DNA from 4 places in the Pseudescherichia vulneris genome. Region 2 is predicted to be linked to each of the others. Evidence: predicted binding sites of a transcription regulator. Region 2 holds the regulator's gene; each other region holds the start of a gene.
The links. The regulator CRP, encoded in region 2, controls carbon source genes, mostly activating them, when cyclic AMP is high. The targets are predictions, from matches to a motif close to ATGTGANNNNNNTCACAT.

Region 1: the regulator CRP is predicted to act here: its motif matches at 3,511-3,528, upstream of rhaS (HTH-type transcriptional activator RhaS).
Region 3: the regulator CRP is predicted to act here: its motif matches at 3,168-3,185, upstream of FN633_RS02670 (YchE family NAAT transporter).
Region 4: the regulator CRP is predicted to act here: its motif matches at 2,323-2,340, upstream of epd (erythrose-4-phosphate dehydrogenase).

The regions. Positions count from the first base shown of each region.
Region 1 is NZ_LR607338.1:585,635-591,261, forward strand. Features, by position in the region: gene rhaD (rhamnulose-1-phosphate aldolase) at 1-604, opposite strand, end outside; gene rhaA (L-rhamnose isomerase) at 632-1,891, opposite strand; gene rhaB (rhamnulokinase) at 1,888-3,357, opposite strand; gene rhaS (HTH-type transcriptional activator RhaS) at 3,657-4,493, shown strand; gene rhaR (HTH-type transcriptional activator RhaR) at 4,574-5,428, shown strand; gene sodA (superoxide dismutase [Mn]) at 5,558-5,627, shown strand, end outside.
Region 2 is NZ_LR607338.1:1,242,313-1,247,939, reverse strand. Features, by position in the region: gene argD (bifunctional acetylornithine/succinyldiaminopimelate transaminase) at 1-474, shown strand, start outside; gene FN633_RS05135 (YccS/YhfK family putative transporter) at 471-2,552, opposite strand; gene crp (cAMP-activated global transcriptional regulator CRP) at 2,605-3,237, opposite strand; gene FN633_RS05125 (OsmC family protein) at 3,546-3,950, shown strand; gene FN633_RS05120 (phosphoribulokinase) at 4,002-4,871, opposite strand; gene FN633_RS05115 (YheU family protein) at 4,925-5,143, opposite strand; gene FN633_RS05110 (hydrolase) at 5,144-5,627, opposite strand, start outside.
Region 3 is NZ_LR607338.1:653,175-658,801, forward strand. Features, by position in the region: gene oppA (oligopeptide ABC transporter substrate-binding protein OppA) at 1-1,567, opposite strand, end outside; gene FN633_RS02670 (YchE family NAAT transporter) at 2,282-2,929, opposite strand; gene adhE (bifunctional acetaldehyde-CoA/alcohol dehydrogenase) at 3,417-5,627, shown strand, end outside.
Region 4 is NZ_LR607338.1:4,087,874-4,093,500, forward strand. Features, by position in the region: gene pgk (phosphoglycerate kinase) at 1-1,062, opposite strand, end outside; gene epd (erythrose-4-phosphate dehydrogenase) at 1,112-2,131, opposite strand; gene FN633_RS16960 (PPC domain-containing DNA-binding protein) at 2,497-2,925, shown strand; gene FN633_RS16965 (ECF transporter S component) at 2,950-3,528, shown strand; gene FN633_RS16970 (energy-coupling factor transporter transmembrane component T) at 3,529-4,236, shown strand; gene FN633_RS16975 (ABC transporter ATP-binding protein) at 4,224-4,901, shown strand; gene FN633_RS16980 (energy-coupling factor ABC transporter ATP-binding protein) at 4,895-5,560, shown strand; gene tkt (transketolase) at 5,606-5,627, opposite strand, start outside.

The DNA.
Region 1 (5,627 bases), 660 kb from region 2:
ACATCTGCCCTGCGGTGGCCTGGCCAATCTCATCGGTACCGGGGACCATCCATGGCAGAATGCCAACGCCGTCAGGAAACACAACCAGGCATTCGGTACTGCCTTCCCACAGTTTGCGGGTGATCACATCCGTATCGTTTTCCAACACATAGGTGAGGGCGATCAGGTTGGTGGCGTGGCAGTGCATAATCACCCGGTCTTTGCCGTCGGTAGCCTTAATGCGCTCGCAGTGGGAGAGAAAGTGCGCAGGCAGTTCGGAGGTGGGAACCGCTTCGTCGGTCAGCCCCCAGAGAATGTGGTAGCCCGCGCCGTCGCTGTCGACCTTAACGATGCCTAAGTTAGCGACCGGGTCGAGCTGCACGTTACGGAAAAACTTGCCGGAGCCGGTGACGATAAACGGCGTATTGGCCAGCAGCGGCATCGGCTGGCTCAGGGCGATATAGCGCGGGCTGGTGTGGAATTCGGCCGTAAAGGGGGCGATATCACCGTCGTCCAGTCGCAGGGTCAGGTTACCGCCGTTGCGCTCGTCCCAGCCTTTCAGCCAGGCGTCAGAGGTGGCTTTGATCATCCCCTGGACGAACCATGAATCGTGTATGTTCTGCATAGTCTCTGTATTCCTTAAAAATGTTTTTTACTTGCGGTTGGCCAGAACGTCTTGCTCATAGGCCCGCACGCTATCCAGCCACTGGCTCCCCGCCGGGGTATCGTGGCGCTGGCAGTACATCTCCCATACCGCCTGCCACGGCAGCGATTTTTGCTCTTCCAGCAGCGCCAGGCGGGCGGTGTAATCGCCCTCGGCTTCCAGAGCGCGTAACTGGGCGGTCGGCTCCAGCAGGGCGCGCAGCAGGGCTTTTTTCATGTTACGGGTGCCAATCACCCATGCGGCGATGCGGTTGATCGACGCATCAAAGAAGTCGAGGCCAATGTGCACCCGGTCAAAGAGATCGTGGCGGACGATTTCGCTGGCGATGGCCTGGGTTTCATCATCCAGCAGTACCACGTGATCGCTGTCCCAGCGCACCGGGCGGCTAACGTGCAGCAGCAGGCGCGGGATATAGAGCATGGCGGCAGAGATCTTGTCGGAGATCACCTCCGTCGGGTGGAAGTGGCCTGCATCCAGGCAGAGCGCAGTCTGACGGCTGGTGGCGTAGCCCATGTAAAACTCATTCGAACCGACGGTGTAGCTCTCCGCACCGATGCCGAACAGCTTGCTCTCTACGGCATCTATGTGGTGGTCGAGGCTCAGCTTTTCGCTCAGGGCTTCATCCAGCGCGGCGAGCAGGCGCTGGCGCGGGGCGAGGCGGTCAACGGTGACATCCTTCATGCCGTCCGGAACCCAGATATTCATCACCGACGGTGTGCCCAGCTGCTCGCCAAACCAGGCGGATACGCGGCGGCAGGCTTTAACGTGGTCGATCCAGAACTGGCGGATCTCGTCGTTGGCGTGGGAGAGGGTAAAGCCATCGGCGCTCAGCGGGTGCGAGAAGCAGGAGGGGTTAAAGTCCAGGCCCAGCTTCTGCGCTTTTGCCCACGCCACCCAGTTTGTAAAATGCTCAGGCCTGATGGCGTTACGCTCCACCGGCGTCTCTGACTCAAGGTAGATCGCATGCAGATTCAGGCGTTTCGGCCCGGGGATCAGGCTCAGGGCCTGCTCAAGATCCGCCCGCAGCTCCTCGGCGCTGCGCGCTTTGCCGGGGTAGTTACCGGTGGCCTGGATCCCGCCGGTCAGACCGCCCTGCGGGTTCTCAAACCCGGCCACGTCGTCGCCCTGCCAGCAGTGCATGGAGACCGGCAGGCGATCGAGCTGGCGCAGCGCCTCCTCAACGTCAACGCCTACCGCGGCAAACCGCTGCTTAGCAAGTTCCCAGGCTTGTTCAATGGGAGTGGTCATGCGCAAAGCTCCTTTCTCTGTTGTTTGGTTTGAAACTGCGCGACGTGGCGGGCAATTTCACTGTCAGGTTGTGGAATAAAGGTTGTCAGGTCGTAATTGGCCGTTACGACCTGGCGAAAAGCGTCGACGTTGTCTAATTCTTCCAGGGTCATTAGCTGAGTACCGATATTGCCCAGCGTCGAGGCTTCGATGGGGCCCGCGACCACCGTGACGCCGCAGGCGTCGGCGCAGAGCTGATTGAGGAGACGGTTCTGGCAGCCGCCGCCGACGATATGCAGCTGGCTGAACGGCCTGCCGCGCAGCGCTGCCAGTTCGCCGAGCACGTCGGCATAGAGCAGGGCAAGGCTGTCGAAGATACAGCGCGCCAGACCGGCGGGGCCTTCTGGCTCAGGCTGGCCGGATCCACGGCAGGCGGCGCGGATCTCAGCGCTCATGTTTTCCGGGTTGATAAAGCGCTCATCGTTGGGGTTAATCAGGATCCGGCACGGCGTAAGCTGCTCGGTGTCAGCAATCAGGGCCGGCAGATCGGTGACGTTCTGCTCTTTCAGCACCCGCTGCAGCAACCACAGGCCCATGATGTTTTTCAGCACCCGGTAGCGCCTTTCGGCACCGCCCTCGTTGGTGATATTGGCCGCCAGCGCCGCCTCATCGGTATAGGGCGTTTGGCTCTCAAAACCCATCAGGGACCAGGTTCCGGAGGAGAGGTAGGCGCTGTCCGCATCGCTCAGCGGCGAGGCGATCACCGCGCTGGCGGTATCATGGCTGGCGACGGCCACCACCGGGATCTCACTCCCCTGCGGGCATCGCCAGTGACCAATCACGTTGCCTGGCTGAGTCGGTGTGCCAAACCACGCTTTGTTAGCGCCGGTCCAGGCCAGCAGGACGTCATCCCAGTCATCGCTATTGATATTCACCAGTTGGGTGGTGGTAGCGTTGGTGTACTCCCAATTCATCTTGCCCGTCAGGCGAAAACTGAAGTAGTCCGGGATCAGCAGGGCATGAGCTACCTGTGCCGCCTGCGCTGGCTGCTGCTCGACAAAGGCACGCAGCTGATAGAGGGTATTAAAGGGCAGAAACTGAATGCCGCTGCGGCGGTAGATCGTCTCTCTGCCGAGCTGCGCCTGGGCACTGGCCATCACGCCGTGGGTGCGCCCATCGCGGTACGATACCGGCAGGCCGACGCGCTGGCCGTGTTCATCAAGCAGCACATAGTCCACGCCCCAGGTATCAATGCCGATGCTATCGATCTGAATGCCCTGCTCGCTGACCTTGTTTAGCCCAAGGTGGATCTCACTCTCCAGGCTGTCGATATCCCAGGTAGCAAAGCCGTCCACGTTTTGCAGGCCGTTGACGAAGCGGTGAATTTCACGCAGCGACAGGGCGCGCTGTTCACTGTCGTAACGCGCCAGCATTACGCGTCCACTGGATGCGCCGAGATCGACCGCGACACAATGGCGAAAGGTCATAGTGGAGTCCTCTGAGAGTCAATATCGACAGTCTACGAACCCCCTCAGCGGCGCACCTTCTTGCTATGGACAGGCAAAATTAAGCGTTGGCAAGAAAGCAAAGATGAACGTGATAGCGTTCACAATTCCCAGCAATAACGCCTCTTACAGCGGATGTGACGCCAGCCGCATTTCCGGATCTTTCCCACCGTTTCTTGAAAAAGCGACCGGGTTTGCGCGCTTTGACGTCAAAAATTCAAGGTGGGATTGCCAGCCCTTCATTACTATTTTTGGCATGTTCTCCATTTCAGGAAGCCATCATGACCGTACTACACAGCGTGGATTTTTTTCCGTCAGGTAAAACGCCTGTGGCCATTGAGCCGCGCCTTCCCCAGTCGGCGTTTCCTGAACATCACCATGATTTTCATGAGATTGTTATCGTTGAGCATGGCACGGGCATCCATGTCTTTAACGGCCAGCCCTACTCCATCAGCGGGGGCAGCGTCTGTTTTATCCGTGATCACGATCGCCATCTCTACGAACACACGGATAATCTCTGTCTGACCAACGTGCTCTACCGCTCACCGGAGGCTTTCCAGTTCCTGGCGGGCCTGAACCAGCTGTTGCCGCAGGAGCAGGATGGACACTACGCCTCCCACTGGCGGGTTAACCAGGGGGCGCTACAGCAGGTGCGGCAGATCGTTGGCCAGATGGAGCAGAGCGCCGAAGAGGAGAGTGCCGCCACCCTTGCCAGCCGGGAGATCCTGTTTATGCAGCTGCTGGTGCTGCTGCGTAAGAGCAGCCTTGAGGAGGGAGCCGTTAACAATGATGCCCGCCTGAACCAGATGATGGCGTGGCTAGAGGATCACTTCGCGGATGAGGTCTGCTGGGAGTCTCTGGCTGACCGTTTTTCTCTCTCGCTACGCACGCTGCACCGCCAGCTGAAGCAGCACACGGGCATGACCCCGCAGCGCTACCTCAACCGCCTGCGCCTGATTAAGGCCCGCCACCTGCTGCGCCACAGCGATGAGAGTGTTACCGATATTGCATTTCGCTGCGGTTTCGGCGACAGCAATCACTTTTCGACGCTTTTTCGCCGGGAGTTTAGCTGGTCACCGCGGGATATCCGTCAGGGACGAGACACCCCGCTGCAATAGCCGTAAACGAGAAGACAGTCACCGTTTTTTTGCTAAAAAACAGCTAAATATAGAAGGTTGAAGGCTGTTGAGGTGACGCTGTGGCAGGTCAGTTAATTCTGCGGAGGGATGATTTTTTTGCCAGGCCCGGGCAGGCGGTCGCGGTGGCCGATCGCTATCCGCAAAACGTCTTTGCTGAACACACTCATGAGTTCAACGAGCTGGTGCTGGTTTGGCGCGGTAACGGTCTGCATATTCTTAACGATCGCCCGTATCGCATTACCCGGGGCGATCTCTTCTATATTCGCGCCGAGGATCGTCACGCCTACGCCTCGGTAAACGATCTGGTACTGCAAAACATTATTTACTGCCCGGAGCGGCTGACGCTCAACCTTGACTGGGCCGCGCATATTCCCGGCCTGGACGGCGGAGAGCCGATACCCTACTGGCGCATTGGTAGCAGCGGCATGGCTCAGGCACGGCAGGTGATTAGCCAGCTGGAGCATGAGAGCACCAAAGCGGATCCGCTCTCCGATCCGCTGGCGGAAACGCTGTTTGCCCAGTTGGTATTAACCCTGAAGCGCCATCGCTATGCTACCAATAATCTTTCGGCGACCAGCAGCGAAGCGTTGTTGGATAAGCTCATTACCACTCTCGCCAGCAGCCTCAATCGCGCCTTTATGCTGGAACAATTTTGCGAGCAAAATCAGTGCAGTGAGCGTACACTACGCCAGCAGTTTCGTACCCAGACCGGCATGACAATTAACCACTATCTGCGCCAGCTGCGCATCTGTCACGCCCAGTATCTGCTGCAGCATAGCGAACTGATGATCGGTGAAATTGCCACACGCTGCGGTTTTGAAGACAGCAACTATTTTTCCGTCGTTTTTACCCGTGAAACCGGCGTGGCACCGAGTCAGTGGCGGCACCGCAGCAGGACGCTCACGGGTACATAACAAAAGGTTATAACCATATAAAAACTACGGCATTGATAAACATTTTCAATACTACTTAATTAACTATAATGAACCAACTGCTTACGCGGCGTTAACAGTATCGCCGCCCGACAATTAATGGAGATGATTATGAGTTACACACTGCCATCACTGCCGTACGCTTATGATGCACTGGAACCACACTTCGATAAGCAGACGA
Region 2 (5,627 bases):
ATCCTCACCAGCGCCAAGGCGCTGGGTGGCGGTTTCCCTATCAGCGCCGTGCTGACCACCGAGGCGATTGCCAACGCCTTCCACGTGGGCTCCCACGGTTCGACCTACGGCGGCAACCCGCTGGCCTGCGCGGTGGCGGGTGCAGCCTTTGACATTATTAGCTCGACTGAGGTGCTGCAAGGCGTTAGCGAGAAGCGACAGCGCTTCGTCAAACATTTACAGCAGATCGACGAGCAGTTTGACGTGTTCAGCGATATTCGCGGCATGGGCCTGCTGATTGGTGCCGAGCTAAAACCGCAGTACAAGGGGCGCGCCCGCGATCTGCTTTACGCGGCCGCCGATGAGGGCGTGATGGTGCTGAACGCCGGGCCAGACGTGATGCGCTTTGCCCCGTCGCTGGTGGTCAGCGAGCAGGATATTGATGAAGGCATGCAGCGCTTTGCCGTGGCGGTAGCCAACCTTGTCCGGGCTTAATCTTTACTCCACCGGCGATTAAGCCAGATGCCATGATGCGGGCGCTGACGCCATGCCACCGATGAGATGGTGTGCATGCTGTTCAGATGCCCGATAATACGCTGGAGATGCATCTCCATCGGGCTCATTGGGCCGTGGGTGCGCGTCTCCGGCGCTTCAAGAATATTCGCGTCCCCGGATGCTCCGGCCCCGTCATAGTCCAGCCGCTGCTGGCAGCGCTGAAGCGCAATTTCGCATGACTCCAGATAGCGCTGGGTCAGGTCCGGCGTCAGCATGGCATGCTCCCGAGCCAGCGTTGTCAGGGCGTTAATATGCTCGACGATAAACTGGCTATGGGTCACCCAGAGCTTCATGTCTTCCAGATAGTGGGTATTGAACCCCGGCTCCTGCATCGCCTGATTCAGCGAGTTAAAGAGGGCGTTGTGCGCCTGGTTGACCCGTATCCGCTGGTAGGCCAGCGGCGTCGGCTGCGGATCGTCGCTGAGGATCAGGCGAATCGCATCCTGATCCTTCTCAATGGCATCATGGGCGTTTTTCCGCAGTAGACCGCTCTGCCACTGCGGCCAGAGCCAGACCATCCCGCCGAAGGCGATCAGGCAGCCAATCAGGGTATCGATCAGCCGGGCAACGATAAAATTCTCGCCGCTCAGGGTCAGAATTTGAATCGAGTACACCGCCGTAATGGTGAATCCTACCGTCGCCCAGCCGTAGCTCTTGCGAATGATCAGGTAGCTGATTAGCGTGATAAATAGCATGCCCAGCAGGGTATACCCCTCCGGAACATGGAAGTGCAGGGCAACGCCAGCAACCGTTAACCCTGCCAGTGTGCCTGCCGCCCGATGTAAAATACGTACCCGAGTAGCGCCGTAGCCGTTCTGCGTAACCAGCAGCACCGTCATTAGGATCCAGTAGGGCTTCGGCAGATGCAGGGCACTGCCCATCAGGCTGGCGATGCTCAACATGACGCTGATGCGGGCGGCATTGCGCAGCGCCGGAGATTTCAGCGACAGATAACTCTTGAGCGCCTCCCACAGCGGCTGGCGGCGCTGCTGGTCGGCCATCAGGTCGCGGGTATAGAGTGGGCGCTGGGTGCGCAGCACGCGGGCGATGCGGCTAAAGTGCCAGGCGCAGAACTGCCCAACCGGATTTTGCGGATGTTGGCGGGCGATCTTCTCCAGGGCACCAATCTGCTTCTCCATGGTGAAGCGGGTCGGGTAGCGATGGTACAGAATGTCGTCTGCCAGCACCCGAAGCCGGGCAGCGACCACCTGCGCATTCCAGCGGATCACCGCTTCGGCGTGGCTGCGCTCCACCAGCTTCTGCACCTCTTCCGGCTGGTGCAGGCTGACCGAGATGTGCTCCTGCAGATCCAGCGCCACCTGAAACGCCCGCAGCAGACGCTTGTAGTCGTTATGCTGGTTGGCGGCGAGCATATGCAGCTGCTGATAGCACTGGCTGATGAGATCCACCGCCTTTTGCTGACGCGCCAGCAGCGGCGGCAGGGCCTTCTCCGGATCGGCGTGCTGCGTCAGCAGGCTGTATTTCGCCTCGCAGTAATCGGCGAGCTGGCGGTAGAGCAGGCTCAATGATTCGCGCAGGGGCTGCTCGCGCCACAGCCAAAACCAGAACCAGTTAAATGCGCCATACCAGAGCGTGCCCAGGGCGTAGATGAGCAGCGGTTCCCAGACCGGCATATTGCCCGCCAGGCTGAGGGTAAAGATAGCGGCGATAAGCGAAGCGGGCAGCAGACGTGCGTGTAGAGGACTGATTTCCGCCGTGACGCCCAGCAGCATTGCCAATCCGGCGAGGATCAGCGGGAGCGCAACGTTGGCCCCCAGCAGCAGCTGCACCGCCAGGCTACAGCCAGCAAACAGCGAGCCGCCGATAACCAGGCGCTTAAAGAAGCGTTTGTGCGGCGTATCAAGACCGGCAATGTTGCAGCAGGCGGGCACCAGCGAGAATAGCAGACCATGCTGAAGATGACCCAGCGCCAGACCGATGGCCACAGGAAGACACAGCACCAGCGTTTGCCGCAGTGCGTAGTTAACTTCGGGGTGGTAGATTAACCTGCGCCACATGAGGAGAAGAGCAAAAACGGCGTCCGCAGAGGCGATACGCCGTTCTTAAAGCTTAACGTGTTCCGTAGACGACGATGGTTTTGCCGTGCGCGGAGATCAGGTTCTGATCTTCCAGCATCTTCAGAATACGGCCTACGGTTTCACGGGAGCAGCCGACGATCTGGCCGATCTCCTGGCGGGTGATTTTGATCTGCATCCCGTCCGGATGGGTCATGGCGTCCGGCTGTTTAGCCAGGTTCAGCAGGGTCTGCGCGATGCGGCCGGTGACGTCGAGGAAGGCGAGGTTACCCACTTTCTCAGAAGTGACCTGCAGGCGGCGTGCCATCTGCGACGAAAGACGCATCAGAATATCCGGGTTGACCTGGATCAGCTGACGGAATTTTTTATAGGAAATTTCGGCCACTTCACAGGCGGTTTTCGCCCGTACCCATGCGCTGCGCTCCTGGCCCTCTTCAAACAGGCCCAGTTCACCGATAAAGTCGCCCTGGTTCAGGTAAGAGAGGATCATCTCTTTCCCTTCTTCGTCCTTGATGAGCACTGCCACTGAGCCTTTGACGATGTAGTACAACGTTTCCGCTTTTTCACCCTGGTGAATCAGCGTGCTCTTCGATGGGTACTTATGAATGTGGCAATGAGACAAGAACCATTCGAGAGTCGGGTCTGTTTGTGGTTTGCCAAGCACCATGCGCGGTTATCCTCTGTTATAAGCTGGCGCCAGTCGCGGGACGCATCCGGCGGCTGGGGTTGCAATCATATGCTTCCCGAATCCTGGGAAGGGGGCCGTCAATATAAGCGTGCGGCCTGTAATGGTTGAAGTCCTCTGCATACCTGCATAATGTCAATACATTACCGTAGCATCCCGACTGTTTTAGCATAGCTTTTGCCGTGTGTCTCCTGGTGTCTCGCTTCAGCTTGATGGATGTCGCCTTCCGTTGCGCGTTTTACTCGGCGCGCGTAATCTGTCGGGAAAATTGCCACTCTGGAGTGATGAAAATGCAAGCACGCGTAAAATGGGTTGAAGGGTTAACGTTCCTCGGCGAATCCGCCTCTGGCCATCAGGTTTTAATGGACGGCAACTCCGGGGATAAAGCCCCCAGCCCGATGGAGATGGTGCTGATGGCGGCAGGCGGATGCAGCGCCATCGACGTGGTGTCGATCCTGCAGAAAGGCCGTCATAGCGTGACCGATTGCGAAGTGAAGCTGACCTCCGAGCGCCGGGAAGAGGCCCCGCGTCTCTTCACCCACATCAACCTGCACTTTATCGTTACCGGCAAAGAACTGAAGGATGCGGCGGTATCCCGCGCGGTAGATCTCTCGGCGGAGAAGTACTGCTCCGTGGCGCTGATGCTGGAGAAAGCGGTTAACATCACCCATTCATACGAAGTGATTGAGGGATGATTTTATGCCCGGTGGCGCTGCGCTTACCGGGCCTACATGACGCGCATTGCCTTATTCAATCTTCTTGCCTTCCATCAGCCGCTGCACCAGCGGCAGCATGATCAGCTCCATCGCCAGCCCCATTTTGCCGCCCGGCACCACCAGGGTATTGATATGGGAGATAAACGAGCCTTGCAGCATCGCCAGCAGCCAGGGGTAATCTATCCCCTCCAGATCGCGGAAGTGGATCACCACAAAGCTCTCGTCCAGCGAGGGAATATTTTTGGCTGCGAAAGGGTTTGAGGTGTCGACCGTGGGGACGCGCTGGAAGTTGATGTGGGTGCGGGAGAACTGCGGCGTAATGAAGTTGATATAGTCATCCATTGAGCGTACCACCGAGTCCATCACCGTCTCCCGGGAGTGGCCGCGCTCGCTGGTGTCGCGGATCATCTTCTGGATCCACTCCAGGTTGATAATCGGCACCACCCCCACCAGCAGATCCACATGGCGTGCCACGTCGTGCTGGGGCGTCACCACGCCGCCGTGCAACCCCTCATAAAACAGAATATCGGTAGGTTCCGGCAGCGGCTGCCACGGCGTAAAGGTGCCCGGAACCTGGTTCCACGGCACGGCTTCGTCGTAGGTGTGCAGATACTTGCGCGCCTGCCCGGTGCCGTTGTGACCATACTCGATAAAGGTCTGCTCCAGCAGGCCAAAATCGTTGGCGTCCGGGCCAAAGTAGCTGATATGCCGCCCGGCATCGCGCGCCTTGCGGATTGCCATATCCATCTCCGGACGGGTATAGCGGTGGAAGCTATCGCCCTCCACCTCGGCGGCGCGCAGCCCGAGCTGAGAAAAAATTTTACGAAAGGCGAGGCTGGTGGTGGTGGTTCCTGCACCGCTGGAACCTGTCACAGCAATCACCGGATGTTTGGCTGACATAGCGAACGACTCCCTGATAAACAGCAGAAGAGGGCGGATCGCCTGACGCAGCGTTATTCGCGAAACTGTTTACGGGGCATAATATTGACCGTCTCGTGTAGCTCTGACCACACCAGCACGGCCTCACCCGTTTCCAACTGACGCTTTACGTCGGCAACCTTTTGCTCAAGCGAACGCTCATGTTCACCATAATCGGTGCCTTCGCGCAAGACAAAGCTCTCAATCAGGCTGTAGAGCGTCTCGGGTGGAACCTCTTGCCAGGGAATAATCATCTATGCCTCCAGATAGGGTGCCAGCCAGTCGGGGATGCGCTTTTCAAGCCACATCTCAGGGCGGCGTAGCGTGCCGCCAACGAAGCCAACATGGCCGCCATGTTCGGTCAACTGATACTCAATATTAGCGGGTAAATGACCCGCCGCCGGAATGACGTGGTGATCCATAAAGGGATCGTCTTTGGCATGGATAATCAGCGTCGGTTTGCGGATCTGCGGCAGGACCGGCATGGCGCTGCTTCGGCGATAATAGTCAATGGCATCATCGAACCCGTGCGCCTTCGCGGTGATCAGATCATCAAACTCACGGATGCGGCGCACGCGCTTGAGCTGGGCGAGATCGATCGGCAGCGAGCCGGGATAGGCCTTGAGCTTGCGCGTGGCGTTGGCTTTCAGCAGGTTCAGCAGGTAATGCTGGTAGAAGCGTGTAAAACCCTTATCCATATGGAGACTACAGGCCTCCAGCACCAGCGGCGCTGAGACA
Region 3 (5,627 bases), 590 kb from region 2:
CCACCCATGGTTTCACCAGGCGTGCGTTTACATAGTAGTAAACCGGCACGATCGCCGAGTCTTTGCCCAGCTGCTGCTCAGCCTGATCGTACAGCTCGCTGCGTTTCGCATCGTCGCTGGCTTTCACCGCATCGGCCATGATGCGGTCAAACGCCTCGCTCTTATAGTGCGCGGTGTTCATTGAGCTGCCAGAGAGCATGGTGTTCAGGAACGAGGTCGGCTCGTTATAGTCAGCACACCAGCCGGCACGCGCCACGTCGAAGTTACCCTGGTGACGGGTATCGAGGAAGGTTTTCCACTCCTGGTTCACCAGCTTGACGTTGACGCCAAGGTTTTTCTGCCAGATTGAAGCGGCGGCAATAGCCAGTTTCTTATGCAGATCGGAGGTGTTGTACAGCAGGTTGAAGGTCAGCGGCTTGTCTTTAGTATAGCCTGCTTCAGCCAGCAGTTTTTTCGCTTCTTCGTTGCGTTTTTCCTGCGTCCAGCCGAACCACTCCGGCTTGGTCAGCTTCGCACCGTCGGCGTATGGCGGGGTGTAGCCATAGGCAGGCAGATCGCCCTGCGCTTTCACTTTGTTAGCAATGATGTCGCGATCCAGGCCCAGCTTCAGGGCGGTACGGATGCGAGCATCGGTAAACGGTGCTTTCTGGTTGTTGATTTCGTAGTAGTAGGTACACAGATACGGGTCAACATGAACTTCCTGCGGGATCTCTTTTTTCAGCTTCTGGAACAGCTCGATCGGCAGGTTGTTATAGGTCATGTCAATCTCGCCGCTGCGGTAGCGGTTCACATCCGTCACTTCGGAGGAGATTGGCAGATAGGTAATTTGATCGAGAACGGTTTTGCCGTTATTCCAATAGTTGGTGTTACGCACCATCACAATACGTTCGTTAACCACCCAGTCCTGCAGTTTAAACGCGCCGTTGGAGACGATATTGGCTGGCTGGGTCCACTTTTCGCCAAATTTTTCGATGGCGGTTTTATTTACCGGGGACATCGCCGGGTTAACCAGCAGCTTATAGAAGTAAGGTACCGGCTCGCTAAGGGTAACTTCCAGCGTATGATCATCAATGGCCTTAACGCCCAGCTCGCTCGGCTTCATTTTGCCGTCGATAATCGCATCAACGTTTACGATATGGCCATATTGCGGATAGCTTGCATAAGGCGAGGCGGTATTCGGATCCACCAGGCGCTGCCAGCTATAGACGAAATCCTGGGCAGTTACAGGCTCACCGTTGGACCATTTGGCATCTTTACGCAGATGGAAGGTCCAGACTTTAAAATCTTTATTATCCCAGGACTCGGCAACACCGGGGATAGGATGACCGTCTACCGGAGAGGTAATCAGCAGGCCTTCAAAGAGATCGCGGCTGACGTTGGCTTCCGGTACCCCTTCGATCTTATTTGGGTCGAGCGACTGCGGCTCAGCACCGTTATTTCGGATCAGGGTTTGCTTCTCTGCCAGTTGAACACCTGCAGGTACATCTGCCGCCATGGCAACGTTACCCGCGATTAGCGCAGTCAAAATCCCTGCCGCTACCAAGCTTTTTTTTGTGATGATGGACATTGTGTTGGTACTCCACTCATTATAATTACTGGCTTTTGTGCCAGCCTGTTTCATTCCCCCGTAGGGGTTCCTTTACGGTGCAGGAGCTTTTGCCTCCGCAAGGTGTTTACTGCTTGCTATCACCGACTTTTATTATTACTGGCTGCTCATGGCGGCAGCCTGGCGTCGATTCTTTACCGCCTCCCCTGTTTGAGGCGTCTCTTATATCCTGATGAGGATCATATTTGAAAATGATTCTCATCTGCATCTATTCTTTTACAACGCAATCTGCTGCAAATAGTGGCCCGGAAAGTATCAAATGCATTTATCGTCCGCCAATACAATTTGCAAATTTGTTAAGCAATTCTCTTTTACACGATTCGACAGTGTCTGGATGCATCTCAGGCTGATTGTTTTTTACACAAAAACGTAACAAGCGCGCATTTTCTAGCACATTCATCTGTGTGGATGATTAATTTACTAATATCATTTCGATAATCCCACAGCAAGCCCCAGCGTATCATGTGAGTAAAATAACAGGTGGAAAGGGGTAAATGTAAGCAAACGTGACAAGAAAGGAAGCTCAACCTGCTGATTAGTAACGCTTTAACTCAGCCAGCATGATTTATTATGATTGCGCCATTTTTCAACTTTAGTTATATGTTTTACTAATAATGATGAAAATAAACGGAGCAGGATGCTCCGTTTAGGATGGCATTTTTCGAATGAAAGCAATCAGTGCATTAAGCCGGGGAAAATGGCTTTGATTCCGGTAACGATAAATTCAATGCCCAGCGCCATTAGCAACAGGCCCATGATACGGGTAATGACGTTAATGCCGGTCTGGCCTAATAAACGCACCAGCCAGGGAGCAATACGAAACAGTCCCCAGCAGCAGATCGCAAACAGGGCAATGGCGATGGAAAAACAGAGCAGATGGGGCCAGCTGTGAAAACGCGTTCCCCAGACAATGGTGGAGCTAATCGCCCCCGGCCCCGCCATCAGCGGCAGCGCGAGCGGTACTACCCCGATGCTTTCGCGAATGGCCGTCTCTGACTTCTCCTGTTTATTCTGCTTATCTTCTCCTAGCTTGCCGCTGATCATCGACATCGCAATCGTTACCACCAGGATACCCCCGGCGATACGGAAGGAGTCAATAGAGATACCAAACAGTTGCAGAATGGTGCTGCCCAGGAAGAGCGAAGTGAGCAGAATAATGGCCACCGAGACGCTGGCCGTAAGATTGGTTTTGTTTCTTGCCGCCGCTGTCTGGTAACTGGTCATGCTGATGAATACAGGAATGATCCCGACCGGGTTAACCAACGCAAAGAGACCAATAAAAAACTTCAGGTAGGTCGGAAAATCAAACAACGACTGGATCACGGTAAACTCCGCAAAGAATCAACGCCGAAGGCAAAATTTTAGCGATTAAAAAAACCATGCTAAAGATACGCCTAATATCAGCATACTTCACCAGAAATATTCTTAAAAACGGGTGAGATAAGCTATGTTATTTAATTGTAGAAAGTATGATAGCTTATTTCTACTCCATCCCTGAAATTATTAACATTTGATACAAATGAATAAAAAGAGCCAGCTGAAAGGTGTCAGCTTGGACTATTTTTGATCTAGATCACGTAATCACTACTCAGAAGTGAGTAACCTTGTTTACGCCGCCAGGGAGAAAAAAAGTATCAAACGGTATGATGCTGAGGCGAGGCTCTTTTAGTAAATCATGGGTGCGGGTGCTGTTGATAAGTTCTTGTTTTGGATAGGATAATGCAAGCTGCCACGGCTCTTACTATACTATTCTGTTGATCCGTTGAGCAACTGATTTACTAAAAGAGTTTAACATTATCAGGAGATCATTATGGCCGTTACTAACGTCGCTGAACTTAACGCACTCGTTGAACGCGTGAAAAAAGCCCAGCGTGAATATGCCAACTTTTCTCAAGAACAAGTTGATAAAATCTTCCGTGCCGCCGCTCTGGCTGCCGCCGATGCGCGAATTCCTCTCGCTAAGCTGGCCGTTGCAGAATCCGGTATGGGTATTGTGGAAGATAAAGTGATTAAAAACCACTTCGCTTCTGAATACATCTATAACGCCTACAAAGATGAGAAGACCTGCGGTGTGCTTTCTACTGACGACACCTTTGGCACCATCACCATCGCCGAACCTATCGGTATTATCTGCGGTATCGTTCCGACCACTAACCCAACCTCTACCGCCATCTTTAAGTCACTGATTAGCCTCAAGACACGTAACGCGATTATCTTCTCTCCACATCCGCGTGCGAAAGATGCAACCAACAAAGCTGCCGACATCGTTCTGCAGGCCGCTATCGCAGCGGGCGCACCGAAAGATCTGATTGGCTGGATCGACCAACCTTCCGTCGAGCTCTCTAATGCGCTGATGCACCACCCGGATATCAACCTGATCCTCGCGACAGGCGGTCCTGGCATGGTAAAAGCGGCGTACAGCTCGGGTAAACCGGCTATCGGCGTAGGTGCAGGTAACACCCCGGTTGTTATTGACGAAACCGCCGATATCAAACGTGCTGTCGCTTCTGTGCTGATGTCTAAAACCTTCGATAACGGCGTTATCTGTGCTTCCGAGCAGTCGGTTGTAGTGGTTGACTCCGTCTATGACAGCGTGCGTGAACGTTTCGCCAGCCACGGTGGCTACATGCTGCAGGGCCAGGAGCTGAAAGCCGTTCAGGATATCATCCTGAAAAACGGCGCGCTGAACGCAGCCATCGTGGGCCAGCCAGCGGTTAAAATTGCTGAACTGGCGGGCTTCACCGTACCGTCCAGCACCAAAATCCTGATTGGCGAAGTCACCAACGTCGATGAGAGCGAGCCGTTTGCGCACGAAAAACTCTCCCCAACGCTGGCGATGTACCGCGCGAAAGATTTTGAAGACGCCGTTGTTAAGGCTGAGAAACTGGTCGCCATGGGCGGGATCGGTCACACCTCCTGTCTCTATACTGACCAGGATAACCAGCCGGAACGCGTCTCCCTGTTCGGCGAGAAGATGAAGACCGCCCGAATTCTGATCAACACCCCAGCCTCTCAGGGGGGTATCGGTGACCTCTACAACTTCAAACTTGCCCCGTCCCTGACCCTGGGCTGCGGCTCATGGGGTGGTAACTCCATCTCTGAAAACGTAGGTCCGAAGCACCTGATCAACAAGAAAACCGTTGCTAAGCGAGCTGAAAACATGCTGTGGCATAAACTTCCGAAATCAATCTACTTCCGCCGTGGCTCCCTGCCCATCGCGTTGGATGAAGTGATTACCGATGGTCACAAACGTGCGCTGATCGTCACCGACCGTTTCCTGTTCAACAACGGCTATGCCGACCAGATCACCTCTGTGCTGAAAGCTGCTGGCGTCGAAGTAGACGTGTTCTTTGAAGTTGAAGCTGACCCAACCCTGTCCGTTGTGCGTAAAGGCGCAGAGCTGGCGAACGCCTTCAAGCCTGACGTGATCATCGCCCTGGGCGGTGGTTCCCCGATGGACGCAGCAAAAATCATGTGGGTTATGTACGAACACCCGGAAACTCACTTCGAAGAGCTGGCGCTGCGCTTTATGGATATCCGTAAACGTATCTACAAGTTCCCGAAAATGGGCGTGAAAGCAAAAATGGTTGCGATCACCACCACGTCCGGTACGGGTTCTGAAGTCACGCCGTTCGCCGTGGTAACCGACGATGCCACCGGTCAGAAATATCCGCTGGCAGACTACGCTCTGACGCCGGACATGGCTGTTGTTGATGCCAACCTGGTGATGGATATGCCGAAATCACTCTGTGCGTTCGGTGGGCTGGATGCGGTAACTCACGCGCTGGAAGCTTATGTATCGGTGCTGGCGTCTGAGTTCTCTGACGGTCAGGCTCTGCAGGCACTGAAACTGCTGAAAGAGAACCTGCCGGCGTCCTACCATGAAGGGTCGAAAAATCCGGTTGCTCGTGAGCGCGTACACAGTGCGGCTACCATCGCCGGTATTGCGTTTGCTAACGCCTTCCTGGGTGTTTGCCACTCTATGGCGCACAAACTCGGCTCGCAGTTCCACATTCCGCAC
Region 4 (5,627 bases), 2.8 Mb from region 2:
GTCAGCGATGCCGAACAGGTCGATCGCCGCCAGGGTATCACCGCCACCTGCGATAGAGAACGCGTCGCTGTCAGCGATGGCGTTGGCTACGATCTCAGTCCCTTTACGGAAGTTCGGGAATTCAAAAACACCAACCGGGCCGTTCCACAGAATAGTTTTGGCGTTTTTCAGGATTTCAGCCAGTTTCTCAGCGGACACGTCGCCCAGATCCAGAATCTGCTCTTCATCTTTGATGTCGCTAACAGATTTCAGGGTCGCGGTCGCAGTTTCGGAGAACTCGGTGGCTACGCGCACGTCAGTCGGGACCGGAATATCGCAGGTCTGCAACAGACGTTTCGCTTCGTCAACCAGGTCAGCTTCGTACAGGGATTTGCCCACGTTGTGGCCCTGAGCGGCTACGAAGGTGTTAGCAATGCCGCCACCGACGATCAGCTGGTCAGCGATTTTAGACAGGGAGTCGAGCACGGTCAGCTTAGTGGAGACTTTAGAGCCGCCAACGATAGCCACCATCGGGCGAGCCGGCTCTTTCAGCGCTTTACCCAGCGCGTCCAGTTCCTCTGCCAGCAGCGGGCCTGCGCACGCTACGTCAGCAAACTTGCCGACGCCATGGGTAGAGGCCTGCGCACGGTGTGCAGTACCAAATGCGTCCATGACGAAGATGTCACACAGGGCAGCATATTTTTTCGCCAGGGTTTCGTCGTCTTTCTTCTCGCCTTTGTTGAAGCGAACGTTTTCCAGCACGACCAGCTCACCCTCAGCCACTTCCACGCCGTCCAGGTAGTCTTTTACCAGACGTACCGGATTGGAGAGTTTGTCTTTCAGGTAGTTAACAACCGGCAGCAGAGAGAATTCTTCGTTGTACTCGCCTTCGGTCGGACGACCCAGGTGAGAGGTGACCATCACTTTTGCACCCTGTTTCAGGGCCAGTTCGATAGTCGGCAGGGAGGCACGGATACGCGCATCGCTGGTTACTTTACCATCTTTAACCGGTACGTTCAGATCCGCACGGATAAAAACGCGTTTACCAGCTAGATCCAGATCGGTCATCTTAATTACAGACATGGTGAATCCTCTCGTTGATTCTTAAAGTTTTGCAGACGCAAGACGCGTCCTACCTAAAACCTTTCGCGGCCATCGCTAACGTCGTGTCGAGCATTCGGTTAGCGAAACCCCATTCATTATCACACCAGACCAGCGTTTTGATCAGATGTGCACCGCTGACCCGCGTCTGTGTGCCATCGACAATGGCACTGTGCGGATCGTGGTTAAAATCAGTTGAGACCAACGGTAATTCCGTATAGTCAACTATACCATGAAATGCTTCCCGTGACGCCTTTTGCAGCAAGTGGTTGACTTCGTAGGCATTTACCGGACTGTTTACCGTTACGCTGAGGTCGATTGCCGTGACATTGATTGTCGGTACGCGCACGGCAATGGCTTCAAATTTATCGTTAAATTTTGGAAAGAAGCGCGTAATGCCCGCCGCAAGCTTGGTATCTACCGGAATGATCGACTGGCTGGCAGCACGCGTACGCCGCAGATCCGGATGGTAAGCGTCAATGACCTGCTGATCGTGCATCGCCGAGTGGATGGTGGTGACCGTCCCGGACTCAATGCCAAAGGCATCATCAAGCAACTTGATGACGGGAATAATGCAGTTGGTGGTGCAGGAGGCGTTAGAGACGATGCAATCGTCCGCACGCAGATCGTCCTGATTGACGCCGAAGACCACGGTGGCGTCAAGATCGCTGCTGCCCGGATGGGAAAAGAGCACCTTCTTTGCCCCGGCGGCCAGGTGCGCTTCGCCGTGCTGACGGTTGCCGTAGACGCCGGTGCAGTCCAGCACGACGTCGACTTCAAGCTCGCGCCAGGGCAGCGCGTCAAGGGTTGGCTCGTGCAGGAGACGGATCGCGTCATGGCCGACAAATAGCTGTCCGCCCTCGTGATGAACACGCTGGCTAAAGCGGCCGTGGCTGGTGTCATACTTCAACAGATGCGCAATGCCTGCGTCATCCGCCAGCTCGTTAATGGCCACTACGGCGATCTCCGCCCGGCGTCCGGATTCATACAAAGCACGAACCACGTTACGCCCGATGCGACCAAAGCCATTTATCGCGATGCGTAGGGTCATAAGTCTCCTGCAAAGCTATCCCTGAGTCGATGGCTGACAGAGTAATGCAGCGGCATAGTCAGGGAAACCTCGCCTGTCACAAACTGTGACTAAGTGGTTAAATGTCGAACGGAATTTCGACTGAAACGCTTCAGCTAGGGTAAGCGAAACGCGGAATAAAGGGAATCTGTCGCCGTGGGGTTAAGCCAGTTATCTGATCTGCGTCACACTTTACCGCCAACCTACGGCAGAATTATTCCATTGCCGGGATCCGTATTCCTTTATACGGAAAACTGCCATCGGCCGCGGTCTTTTCCTGATATACATCATTAAAACGAATTGCTGTCGCTCTTATGATCGCTGCCACTTTGGCGTTTACGAGGCCTATGACCATGATCCCCGGCACCTCTCCATCCAGCGCGCGTTTCTATGCCCTGCGTCTGCTTCCCGGCGATGAGCTGCTCACTGCCCTGCGTGCGTTTACTCAGCGTCACGCAATCCAGGCGGCATGGATTGCTGGCTGCACCGGCAGCCTGACGGACGTGGCGCTGCGCTTCGCCGCCCGCGAAGAGACGACCTATTTAAGTGGTACCTTTGAGGTCATCTCCCTTGGCGGCACGCTGGAGCTGGCCGGTGAGCATCTGCACCTCAGCGTGGCCGATGAGCATGGTGCAATGACCGGCGGGCACGTGATGCCTGGCTGTACCGTGCGCACCACGCTTGAAGTGGTGATTGGCGAGCTGACCACGCTTGCTTTTAGCCGCCAGCCCTGCCCCGTTTCCGGCTATGACGAGCTGGTTATTAACCCGCGCTAATTTTCCTAACCCAACGAGGTCGCTATGGCACGTCGCCAACTCACCAGCCAGACGCTGGCACTGATCGTTATCTCCATCGCCATCAATATGATCGGCGGCCAGCTGATTAGCCTGCTGAAGCTGCCGATTTTTCTCGACTCCATCGGCACGCTGATTAGCGCCGTGCTGCTGGGGCCGTTTATCGGTATGCTTACCGGCCTGCTGACCAACCTGCTCTGGGGACTACTCACCGATCCGATTGCCGCTGCCTTTGCCCCGGTGGCGATGGTGATTGGCCTGGTAGCCGGCTGGCTGGCACGGCTGGGCTGGTTTCGCACCCTGCCAAAGGTAGTCGTCAGCGGCGTCATCATTACGCTTGCGGTCACGGTGGTGGCCGTACCGCTGCGTACCGCCCTGTTTGGCGGGGTGACCGGCAGCGGAGCCGATCTCTTTGTCGCCTGGATGCACTCCATGGGCCAGGATCTGCTTGAGTCCGTGGCGATCACCGTGCTCGGGGCCAACCTGGTGGATAAGATCCTCACGGCGATCGTGGTCTGGATCCTGCTGCGCCAGCTGCCCCTGCGCACCACACGCCACTTCCCCACCATGGCCGCCGTACGTTAAATGCACCCCTTTACGTCGCTCACGCTGTGGGGGCTCGCCGCATTCTCTACGCTGCTGCTGCCCGCAGGCGTGGCGCTCACTGCCTGGAGCGCAGCCGCCTTTGCCAGCCTGCTGCTTTTTCGCGCTACCCGCAGGCGAGCGCGCTACGTCGGCTGGCTGATGTTTTCTCTGGGCGCAGGGCTCTGGCTGGTGCACGGCGGTTGGCTGACCGAATGGCTTAGCGGGCAGCCGCGCGATCCCCAACGCTGGGCGCAGGCCATTACGCTCTGGCTGCGTATTCTGGCAATCGTCTCGACCGCCCAGCTCTGGATGCACTGTGTGCCGGTCCGGCAGTTTATTCGCGCGCTGTTTGCCAGCCGCCTGCCGCCGGGTCTCGCCTACCTGCTTTCAGGCCCCCTGCTGATCGTCGAGCAGCTTAAGCATCGGCTAGCCAGCATTCATGAAGCCCAGCGCGCCCGGGGCGTGCCGCTGGACGGGCGCTGGTACCAACGGCTGCGGGCGATCCCGGCCCTCGTGCTACCTCTGACCCAGGGCGCGCTTAACGATCTCGCCGTGCGCGGTGCGGCGTTGGATATGCGGGCCTTTCGCCTGCATCGTACCCGCACCACGCTGTGGGCACCGAAGGACAGCGTTCTTCAACGTGCCGTGCGCTACAGCATGGTGGCGCTGATCGTTGCGGAGGCTGGCGTATGGCTATGGTTACGTTAGAGGGATTCTGCTATCAGCCGTTGCACGCCAGCGCCGCCCCGCGAACGTACGATTTTCATTATGCGCGGCCCGGTATGGTGGTGATTATCGGCGACAACGGCAGCGGAAAAAGCACGCTGGCGCAGCTGATGGCGGGCTGGTATCCGGACTTTCTTCCCGGCACCGTTAGCGGCGCGGGCAGCCTGCTTGGGCAGCCGATCGGCTTGCTTTCGCTTGCCGCGCAGGCGCAAACCATTCAGTTGGTGCAGCAGTCGCCCTATCTTCAGCTCTCGGGCTGCACCTTTAGCGTGGAAGAGGAGATTGCCTTTGGTCCGGAAAATCTCTGCCTGAGCGAGGAGGCGATCCTTGCCCGCATCGACGCGGCGCTGACCCTGACCGACTGCCAGCCGCTGCGCCACCGTCACCCGGCGACGCTCTCCGGCGGAGAGACGCAGCGCGTGGTGATTGCCTGCGCGCTGGCGATGCAGCCCAAAATCCTGCTGCTGGATGAGGCCTTCAGCCGCCTGACGCCCCAGGCCACGCAGCAGATGCTTGAACGCCTTGCCGCCTGGGCTACGGCACAGCAGGCGCTGATCGTGCTGTTCGAGCGCAGGTTTGAGCCGGTACGCCATCTCTGCCAGCAGGCCTGGCAGCTCACGACCGAGGGCCTGGAGCCGCTATGCTGAAAGTAGAAAACGTCGATTTTCGCTGGCCGAAGGCGGAGCTGCGCTGTCTGCACGAAGTATCGCTCCACCTGACGCCGGGCGAGTTTGTGGCCCTGATTGGCGATAACGGCGCGGGTAAATCGACGCTGCTGCGCATTATGGCCGGGTTGCTTGCCCCCGATGCGGGAAGCGTTTCGATCCAAAGCCATGTGCTTTCACGCCTGAAGGCACAGGAGCGGGCAAGGCTTATCGGCGTGCTGTTTCAGGAGGCGGAAAATCAGATTGTGCAGAGCGAAGTCTTTGCCGAGGTGGCGTATGGCCTGCGGTTGCAGAGGTTGCCCCAGGATGAGATCCAACGAAGAGTCGAAGAGGCGCTAACGCTGTGCCATCTTGCAGAGGTAGCCGAGGCGCATCCGCTCGATCTCCACGTTGCCCAGCGCCGGATGGTCGCCGTGGCAAGCCTGGAGGCACTGTCGCCGCCGATGCTGCTGCTTGATGAACCCAGCCGCGATTTTGACGATCGCTGGCTGGGTATATTCGAAAGCTGGCTGGCACTTTGCCGCCAGCGTGGCACCACGGTGCTCGCTATCAGCCATGACTACGATTTTATCCGCCGCAACTTCCCGCGGATCGTGCGTCTGGCTGACGGTCGCATTGCCGAAGACTACGGTAGCCTGTAATCGCTCGTAGACCCGGCCAGCGCAGCGCCGCCGGGCGTTAACGGATTACAGCAGCTCTTTCGCCTTC